DNA from 3 places in the Enterovibrio sp. FF113 genome. Region 3 is predicted to be linked to each of the others. Evidence: predicted binding sites of a transcription regulator. Region 3 holds the regulator's gene; each other region holds the start of a gene.
The links. Region 3 encodes PurR, which represses purine synthesis genes. Its sites were predicted from a motif close to TNANGNAAACGTTTNCNTNA; they were not measured.
Positions count from the first base shown of each region.

Region 1: a site for PurR is predicted at 2,050-2,069, ahead of metK (methionine adenosyltransferase). Genes of this name have one in related genera too.
Region 2: a site for PurR is predicted at 1,999-2,018, ahead of purM (phosphoribosylformylglycinamidine cyclo-ligase). Genes of this name have one in related genera too.

Region 1 is NZ_JBGONO010000034.1:7,972-11,197, reverse strand. Features, by position in the region: gene ACED36_RS20505 (SprT family zinc-dependent metalloprotease) at 124-615, opposite strand; gene metK (methionine adenosyltransferase) at 722-1,876, opposite strand; gene tkt (transketolase) at 2,277-3,226, shown strand, end outside.
Region 2 is NZ_JBGONO010000028.1:18,894-22,119, reverse strand. Features, by position in the region: gene ACED36_RS19055 (uracil-xanthine permease family protein) at 1-1,182, shown strand, start outside; gene upp (uracil phosphoribosyltransferase) at 1,273-1,899, opposite strand; gene purM (phosphoribosylformylglycinamidine cyclo-ligase) at 2,079-3,122, shown strand; gene purN (phosphoribosylglycinamide formyltransferase) at 3,125-3,226, shown strand, end outside.
Region 3 is NZ_JBGONO010000013.1:47,364-50,589, forward strand. Features, by position in the region: gene ACED36_RS12025 (TfoX/Sxy family DNA transformation protein) at 1-481, opposite strand, end outside; cyclic di-GMP riboswitch class I at 597-691, opposite strand; gene purR (HTH-type transcriptional repressor PurR) at 1,005-2,015, opposite strand; gene torD (molecular chaperone TorD) at 2,495-3,142, opposite strand.

The sequences.
Region 1 (3,226 bases), on a different contig from region 3:
ACAAAGTCTTTTTGGAATTAAGTACTTTGATTATTGCAGATGTATGCGAGTTAAATCTCACTAAAATAGTGTTAATTGAATAACTTGTTAATTGAGGAAAAAGTGGCAATTAACGCATTCGCGTTAGGATGCTGAAGGTTTCCACATCAGGGGCTGTTTACAACGACGGCACATGTACTGCACTTGCTGGCGCTGTACCTTGTTGTGACGGCGCACAGATAAAGGGATGACGTCACATTGGCATTGATAAGGAAAGGTTTTGCCTTCCACGGATTTGATGTCAAAGCTATGCGTGGTTTTAGGTTGAACATCAAAGACCTGTGACATAACGGCTTGCCACTCTTTGCCGTGCGGGCGAACACGTCCGAATCGCGCAAAGACAATTAAATGACTGACTTCATGGGGAACCACTTCGTTAATAAATGCTTCTGGGTTTTCGGCCAGTAATACGGGATTGAAGCGAAGCTGCCAGCGTTGAAGCAGCGCCATTCCCGCCGTTTTTCCCCGAATATCAAAACGGATCGCAGGCACCGAAAAATCTGCCTTTAAGGTCTGGCTTGCTTGATAAATGCATTCGCTTACGCGTCGGGTAATACGGTAGTGGAGTTCGTTCATCGCTTTGGCAAAGTTAAGTGGTGACAGCGGCTAGGGTAAAGAGAGGCATGAAAAAAAGGAAGCCGAAGCTTCCATTTTGTTAATCTGTGGTGCTGCGTGGTCGCGATTATTTGATGTTCGCGAAATCGCGTAATGCTGCCACTTTGTCCGTTTTTTCCCATGGGAATTCTTCACGACCGAAGTGACCGTATGCTGCTGTCTTTTTGTAGATAGGTTGCAGCAGGTCAAGCATCTCTTGCAGGCCATATGGGCGCAAGTCGAAGTTTTGGCGAACCGCTTCGATGATGATCTCTTGAGACACTTTTTCTGTGCCGAACGTTTCAACCATGATAGATGTTGGGTCAGCGACACCGATAGCGTAAGACAGTTGGATCTCACAGCGATCAGCCATGCCAGCGGCAACGATATTTTTAGCAACATAACGTGCTGCGTATGCTGCTGAGCGGTCAACCTTCGATGGATCTTTACCAGAGAATGCACCACCGCCGTGACGCGCTGCGCCGCCGTAGGTATCGACGATGATCTTACGACCCGTCAAACCACAGTCACCCATTGGGCCACCGATAACAAAACGACCGGTTGGGTTGATGAAGTATTTGGTGTCTTTGTTCAACCATTCAATCGGTAAAACCGGTTTAATGATTTCTTCCATTACCGCTTCGCGCAAGTATTCAGTTGTGACTGAATCGCAATGCTGAGTCGAAAGAACAACCGCATCAATACCAACAATCTTACCTTGGTCATATTGGAAGGTAACTTGTGATTTCGCGTCTGGACGTAAGAAATCCAGTTTGCCGCTCTTGCGCACTTCCGCTTGCTTTTTGACCAGCAGATGAGAATAGGTAATTGGTGCAGGCATAAGAATAGGGGTTTCGTTGGTTGCGTAACCAAACATGATGCCTTGGTCGCCAGCGCCTTGATCTTTAGGATCTGCTTTATCAACACCTTGGTTGATGTCTGGCGATTGCTTACCAATGGTATTCAATACAGCACAAGAGTCTGCATCAAAGCCCATGTCAGAATGTACATAACCAATCTCACGCACGGTTTCACGTGTGATTTCTTCGATATCAACCCATGCTGACGTTGTTACTTCACCGCCAACCATCACCATGCCAGTTTTGACGTAGGTTTCACACGCCACACGTGCTTTTGGATCCTGCTCCAAAATTGCATCAAGAACGGCATCAGAAATCTGATCTGCAATTTTGTCTGGGTGGCCTTCTGATACAGATTCAGAAGTGAACAGGTGCTTAGCCATAACGTTTTCCCTAATGAGTAAATACCAATTTCAGCAGTGTGTTAAACGTGTGCTGACTGCCGTTGGTATAAAATTGATATCGAATATACGTTTAAAGGTATAGATGCTTTTCCATCTGGACGTCTATTCTACGTCACGAGATTGATAAATCAACCCCACGGTTTGTCCGCCTAAAAGGGAAACGTTTGCGTTGGTCATCCTGTAATTACAAATAGATGCGGCACAAACACGCTAGATAGGCGCAGTTTCCTATAAAATCAGCCATGTAAAACGTTTGCAGAGGAACGGGAGTCTTGCGACAATACGACCCCGCCGACTTCTGCGATCTGGCCATCTACGAATAAAAGTATTACGCCTGATTGCATATAAAACAAAACGTCTATTGATCTCAGGAGCAGACATGTCTTCCCGCAAGGTTTTAGCAAACGCGATTCGTGCACTAAGCATGGACGGTGTACAACAAGCCAACTCTGGTCACCCGGGCGCCCCAATGGGCATGGCTGATATCGCCGAAGTACTGTGGCGCGACCACATGAACCACAACCCGCAAAACCCTGAATGGGCTGATCGCGACCGTTTCATCTTGTCTAACGGTCACGGCTCAATGCTGATTTACTCTCTGCTTCACCTGACGGGTTACGATCTGTCGATTGATGATCTGAAAAACTTCCGCCAACTGCATTCAAAAACCCCAGGTCACCCTGAATACGGTTATGCACCGGGCATTGAAACCACCACTGGCCCACTAGGCCAAGGCATCACCAACGCTGTTGGTATGGCGATGGCAGAGAAATCACTGGCAGCGCAATTCAATCGCGACGGCCATGCCATCGTTGACCACAACACCTTTGTGTTCTTGGGCGACGGTTGCTTGATGGAAGGTATCTCTCATGAAGCATGTTCACTGGCGGGTACGCTAGGTCTTGGTAAGCTGGTTGCGTTCTGGGATGACAACGGTATTTCTATCGATGGTCATGTTGAAGGCTGGTTCACTGACAATACGCCTCAGCGTTTTGAAGCGTACGGCTGGCACGTTATTCCTGCTGTTGATGGTCACGATGCCGATGCAATCAATGCGGCGATTGAAGCAGCAAAAGCAGAAACAGGTCGTCCAACCCTGATCTGTACGAAAACCGTGATTGGCTTTGGTTCACCAAATAAAGCTGGCACCCACGATTGTCACGGCGCACCACTAGGCGCTGACGAAATCGCAGCGACCCGTAAACAGCTGGGTTGGGAGCACGGTCCGTTTGAAATCCCTGCTGACGTTTACGGCGCATGGGATGCCAAAGAAGCTGGCGCGGCGAAAGAGTCTGCGTGGAATGAAAGACTTGCAGCTTATGAAGCGGC
Region 2 (3,226 bases), on a different contig from region 3:
GTTCCGCTACTCACCGGACTAGACCCTAACGTCGCGTTGTTTGGTGCTGGTGTCGGCACTCTGCTTTTCCAACTCGTGACAAAACGCTCCGTCCCCATTTTCCTCGCGTCCTCTTTTGCTTTCATCGCACCTATCATGTTTGGCGTTCAAACTTGGGGTATTCCTGCCACCATGGGCGGCCTAATGGTAGCTGGGGTGGTTTATGTCATCATGGGTGGCATCATTAAAGTCAGAGGTGTTGGCTTTATCCACAAACTACTTCCACCTGTAGTGGTTGGCCCCGTGATCATGGTCATTGGCCTTGGTTTAGCCCCAGCAGCCGTCAATATGGCACTGGGGAAATCAGGTGACGGCGCATTTCAGTTAGTTGATGGGTCAGTCGCGCTTTGGATTTCAGGTATTTCACTGGCAACGACCATTGCGATGTCTGTATTCGCCAAAGGCTTCTTCAGGCTAGTGCCTATTTTGGCCGGTATTATTTCAGGCTATGTGACAGCATTATTCTTTGGCGTGGTCGACTTTTCACCTGTACTGAACGCCGCTTGGCTCGCCATGCCTGCCTTTACCGCGCCTGCATTTAACATTAACGCGATTCTGTTCATGATCCCTGTTGCCATTGCCCCTGCCGTTGAACATGTGGGTGACATGCTGGCAATATCGAATGTCACCGGTAAAGACTACCTGAAAAAACCAGGCCTGCACCGCACCATGGCGGGCGATGGTGTAGCAACTATCGCCGCATCCATGTTTGGCGCTCCACCAAATACTACCTACAGTGAAGTGACTGGCGCGGTCATGCTGACACGTGCATTCAACCCAGCCATCATGACGTGGGCAGCAGTTACCGCCATTATCTTGGCATTTGTCGGTAAATTGGGCGCAGTGCTGCAAACTATTCCAGTTCCTGTCATGGGCGGCATCATGATCTTGCTGTTTGGCTCAATTGCCACTGTCGGTCTTAACACCTTGATCAAAAATCAGGTCGATTTGCACAAAGCCCGTAATCTGACCATTGTGGCGGTCACGCTGGTATTTGGTATCGGTGGCATGGCATTTGGTATTGGTGAATTCAGCCTACAAGGCATCAGCCTTTGCGGTATCGTCGCTATCTTGCTGAACCTTATTCTGCCGCATGACATGGGTGAAACCCACGTTGTTGATAATGCCCAGATGGAAGACTAAGCCTCTGAGCGCATTTCACTAAGCACAAAAAAGGCTTCCCTCGGGAAGCCTTTTTTACATATCGCGTTTCCGCTTTCGATTACCGCACGATTACTTAGTACCGAAAATCTTGTCGCCTGCATCACCCAAGCCAGGAACGATATAGCCTTTGTCATTCAGCTTTTCATCGATTGCAGCGGTGTACAGTTCAACGTCTGGGTGCGCTTTTTCCAAGGCATCAAGACCTTCAGGTGCCGCAACCAGAACCAATACTTTGATGTTGTCACAACCATTTTCTTTCAGCAGATCGATCGTCGCGATCATTGAGCCACCGGTTGCTAACATTGGGTCAACCACCAGCGCCATACGCTCTTCGATGTTGCTTGCGAGCTTGTGGAAGTAAGGCACAGGCTCTAGCGTTTCTTCATCGCGGTAAATACCAACAACACTGATGCGTGCACTTGGAATGTGCTCCAATACGCCGTCCATCATGCCCAGACCTGCACGCAGGATTGGCACAACCGTCACTTTCTTACCTTTGATCTGGTCAACTTCAACCGGGCCGTTCCAGCCTTCAATAGTGACTTTTTCCGTTTCGAAATCTGATGTTGCTTCGTACGTTAGCAGGCTGCCAACTTCGGTCGCTAATTCACGGAAACGTTTGGTGCTGATATCACCTTCACGCATCAAACCGATTTTATGCTTAACCAGTGGGTGCTTAACCTCAACGACTTTCATGACAGACTCCTGAAAAAAACAAATTCCCCGCATTATACACAAGAAAAATGGGTGGAATAGTTACATACAACCAGTTGCGGTTTTTTGCTGCAATTTGCCTTACGCAAACGTTTTCCTTTTTAGAATGTCGCTGTTAAAATGGCGCGGCTTTTAAGTCCACAACTCGGTAAGGATCCCCAGTGAGCGATAATAAGTCTTCTCTAAGCTACAAAGATGCAGGTGTAGATATCGATGCAGGCAACGCCCTGGTCGACAGAATCAAAGGCGTAGTTAAGCGCACTCGTCGTCCTGAAGTGATGGGTGGTATCGGTGGCTTCGGCGCACTTTGTGAACTGCCTACGAAATACAAACATCCGGTACTGGTATCAGGTACTGACGGTGTAGGCACCAAACTTCGCCTAGCGATGGATCTGAAAAAACACGACACCATTGGTATTGATTTGGTCGCGATGTGTGTCAACGACCTGATTGTTCAAGGTGCAGAACCGCTATTTTTCCTTGATTATTACGCAACAGGTAAGCTGGATATTGATACCGCAGCAAGTGTTGTTACGGGTATTGGTGAAGGTTGCTTGCAATCAGGCTGTGCACTGATCGGTGGTGAAACCGCTGAAATGCCAGGTATGTACGAAGGTGAAGATTACGACGTGGCAGGTTTCTGCGTCGGCGTTGTGGAAAAAGAAGACATTATTGATGGGACGAAAGTCAGCGCTGGCGATGCCATCATTGCTATCGCTTCATCAGGCCCTCACTCAAACGGTTACAGCTTGGTTCGCAAAATCATCGAAGTGTCTAACGCCGATGTCAATGCAGAGCTGGACGGTAAAACGCTAGGTGAGCATCTGCTAGAGCCTACCCGCATTTATGTGAAGCCTGTTTTGAAGATGTTGGAAACCTGCGATGCGCATGCGATTTCTCACATCACCGGTGGTGGTTTCTGGGAAAATATCCCTCGCGTATTGCCGCAAGGCACTAAAGCCGTTATCGACGGCAACAGCTGGGAATGGCCAGCGATCTTCACGTGGCTACAAGAAAACGGCAACGTAACGGATCATGAAATGTACCGCACCTTCAACTGTGGTGTAGGCCTGATTGTTGCTCTACCAGCAGAACAAGCTCAACAAGCGATCGATATTCTGAATCAAGAAGGCGAAAACGCGTGGTTGTTAGGCAACATTGAAAACGCTGCCGCTGGTGAAGAACAGGTAGAGATCAAGGGGTAACCATGAAAAAGCTGGTTGTTCTGGTTTCAGGGAATGGTTCTAACCTTCAAGCAATTATCGATCGCTGTCATGACAGAAATGACATGCATATCGCGGCGGTGCTT
Region 3 (3,226 bases):
CTTGGTGTGATTTCTGCAAAGCTCGATAAGCTTTCACGGCGCCCTGTGTTTGCAACTGTTCGACAGAATCGATACCTGCTTTTTTTAGCATTCGCTCTGTGGCGAGTCGCAAGTTTGGCAGATCTTTGATACGCGTTGGCGCCGCCGTCTTTTTTTCTTGCTGATCGTCTCTGGCAATGGTGAGTGCTGTCGTGGCATAGGCCATTAACTCGTCAGATTTTACCCACCAATTTTCAGGCACAGCATAGTATTTAGTCACAACAGGGAAGCCGCGTTTTTTGTAGACGTAAGGGCTCATCGCCAGATGTTTGAATTCAGCTTCATTCGTTTGACCAGCACGAAGGTGAAGCTGATCATTAACAACCAGTGCGAACATTGTCTCATCGCAAAATACACCAAACCCACCAAACATAGAGCGGGATTTGATTTTGCCAAGACATTCGAAGAACTTCAGTGTGTTTTTTAGCGTTGGTTTATCCATGTGACTAATTCTCAATCAATACGTTCCTGGATGAATGGTCAAGGAGCAACGTAGCAAAGCTAATTCAGAGAATTGTCAACGAACCAGAAATATCCGGTATGTGAATGCTAACGTCATCGGTAGCTCCGCTACCACCAACACATAAAATCAGTGTTGTGAGGCCGGAAGCTTTGCGTCCCACGCTTTCGCGATGGTTTGCCTTTTTCTTGACGGGTTTTAGCTTAACTGAATCGCATCATTTTGTCGTTATTGCTGGTCTCATAAAGTGTGATCTTGGTTCAGATAGAATCTTATTGATGTGATTGATAATATCCGGTTGTCTTTGTAATTGAAGTATTTTTGACCAAGATGACTACTTTATATCTGGGTTTAAGGGTAGCACTAGAAAACTAGGCAATTTACCCTTTAAGAGGTGAGTCGCAATAATGAGGTTGAGTCAGTCGGAAAACTTGCCAGTTAATAAAAAAGCCCAACCAAAAAAAAGTGGTCGGGCTTTTAGAGAAGTACCGCGAGAGCGTGTATTTTACTCGGCGTTAAGATTTTTCACCGAACTGCGAATGATGAGCTCTGGTTGCATAACAAAAATCTGCTGTTCGTTCTCTTTATTGGCGAGACGTTCCAATAATAGTTTGATTGCAGTTTTACCCAGTCGATTTTTCGGCTGATGAATTGTCGTCAACGGTGGTGAGAAAAATGCGGCTAGATCAATGTTATCGTAGCCAATAACAGAAATGTCGTTAGGAATGTCTAACCCGGCCTGACGGAAGGTACTGATTGCAGCCAGTGCCATGATGTCATTAAAGCAAAAAACAGCCGTTGGGCGGTCTTCTTGGGCCAATAATGCTTTTGCCGCTTCAACTGCGGAGTCACACTCAAAATCGGCTTCTACAATCCAGTTCGGATTTTCTTCAATGCCAGCTTCTGCCAACGCAGTTCTAAAGCCTGCCAAGCGCGTCTGACAGGTGAGTTTATCTAACTGACCTGAAATACAGCCGATTTTGGTATGGCCGTTGTCTACAAAGTACTTGGTCGCGATATAGCCACCGAGTTCGGCATTATCTTGAATGCAGTCGGTGTTGACATGTTGCGTGCCCCAATCCATCACAACCATCGGCAGATCTTTCTTTTTCTCTAATAGAATAAGAAGTTCTTCATTCAAGTCAGAGCACATCACCAACAGGCCATCTACGCGTTTTTCTGCCAACATGCGCAGGTAGTCGCGTTGCTTCGCTAAGTTACCTTCGGTGTTACACAAGATAAGCGTGTAGCCTTCTTTGTAGCAGTATTCTTCTACCCCATGTACAACTTCCGCAAAGAACGGATTGGTAGATTTGGTGACCAGCATGCCAATCGTGCGCGTTGAGTTACATTTCAAGCTGCGCGCAACTGCACTCGGTGCATAGTTTAAGTCGTCGACTGCGGCCCATACTTTCTTGGTTGTGTTTTCTGCGACAAAGCGTGTTTTATTGATCACGTGTGAAACGGTTGTCGTAGATACACCAGCCATGCGTGCGACATCTTTAATTGTTGCCATTGGGTAATCTTCTTATCGTTTTCATTAGCAGCTTGAGAAATAGAGGCTGCTCAACATGTTTACGCCGCTATGCTAAGCGGCGTAATGGATTCGTTCTTTCTATAGGCGGAGAGACGGACTCTCATCCCCTTGTCGTCGAGGTTTCATCGACACTGCCAGCAACTTGCTTTCCATCAAGTGTGGGAGAAGGGGGGAACGCTGCGGCGGCACTATGACGAGGCGTTTGTAATGTTACAGAAATTTCTCAATGCCAATCGCTTGCGTTCACAGTTTACTGGCTCATGACCGCGCCCGCAATTATTCAATTGAAGCGACTCGCGTAAGCTTGATGCGTATCAAGCTTGCGAAATAGCGGGTTTTTTCTGTTTTCCAAGCTCAAAAAAAGAAAAAACCGGGCTTGCCCGGCTTCATTTATCATAACCAAACACTTCAAGATGCTTGTTTAGCGAGAATTTGTTTGGGTATAGATAGGCACCTTTTTATTCGCCTTTAAGGAACAAAAGATCCAGTGTGATAAATGCAGTGAGCAATGCACCCGCGGCTTTATAAAAACCGAATTGATCAAACTGGTTTAGCGATTTTTGGAAACTACCTAGCCACGGCATGACCATGGTTTCCAAAAATACTTGCTGTTCTTGCATCATGGATTCTTGTTGGTCTTCTTCGGTTTCTTTGTTGGCAAGAATGACCAAGTTCCCTATGAAATCAAGCACAACCGCAAGATGGTCAAACGGTTCATTGAAATCTTTACGTTGAGCAATGCCGTACTTTTCCATCCATTGACCCATCTCTTGCGCGGGCTTATCGTTCAACAGACCGGTTTCACCAATATAAATAGACGCATAAGGCAATGCGCCTGTTTTTGGTGTACTGAGGAATAAACCACAGAAATCAGCGGCTAGCTCGAGTTGTGCATCTTCGCGGAGCTTTAGCGCGGCAAGCGCGTTGCGAAATTCAACGATCGGTGCTTTCAATTCCTCGGTCATGGCTAACGCGGAAAAATAGTTATCCATGTTGCTGCCGTGGTAATTATTCAAATCATCTTGCGTTAATTCACTGGCGAAAAGGGAAGACATCCACCAGTAAAATTCTGCACGTTGTTCGTTAATGGCAATAAATTCTTGCATTGTCATTCCGTTAGTTGAAAAAAAGCACTTTAAGTCTATCTAACATAGAGCAAAAAAGGGCAGCTAAGCTGCCCTTTTCTTCAT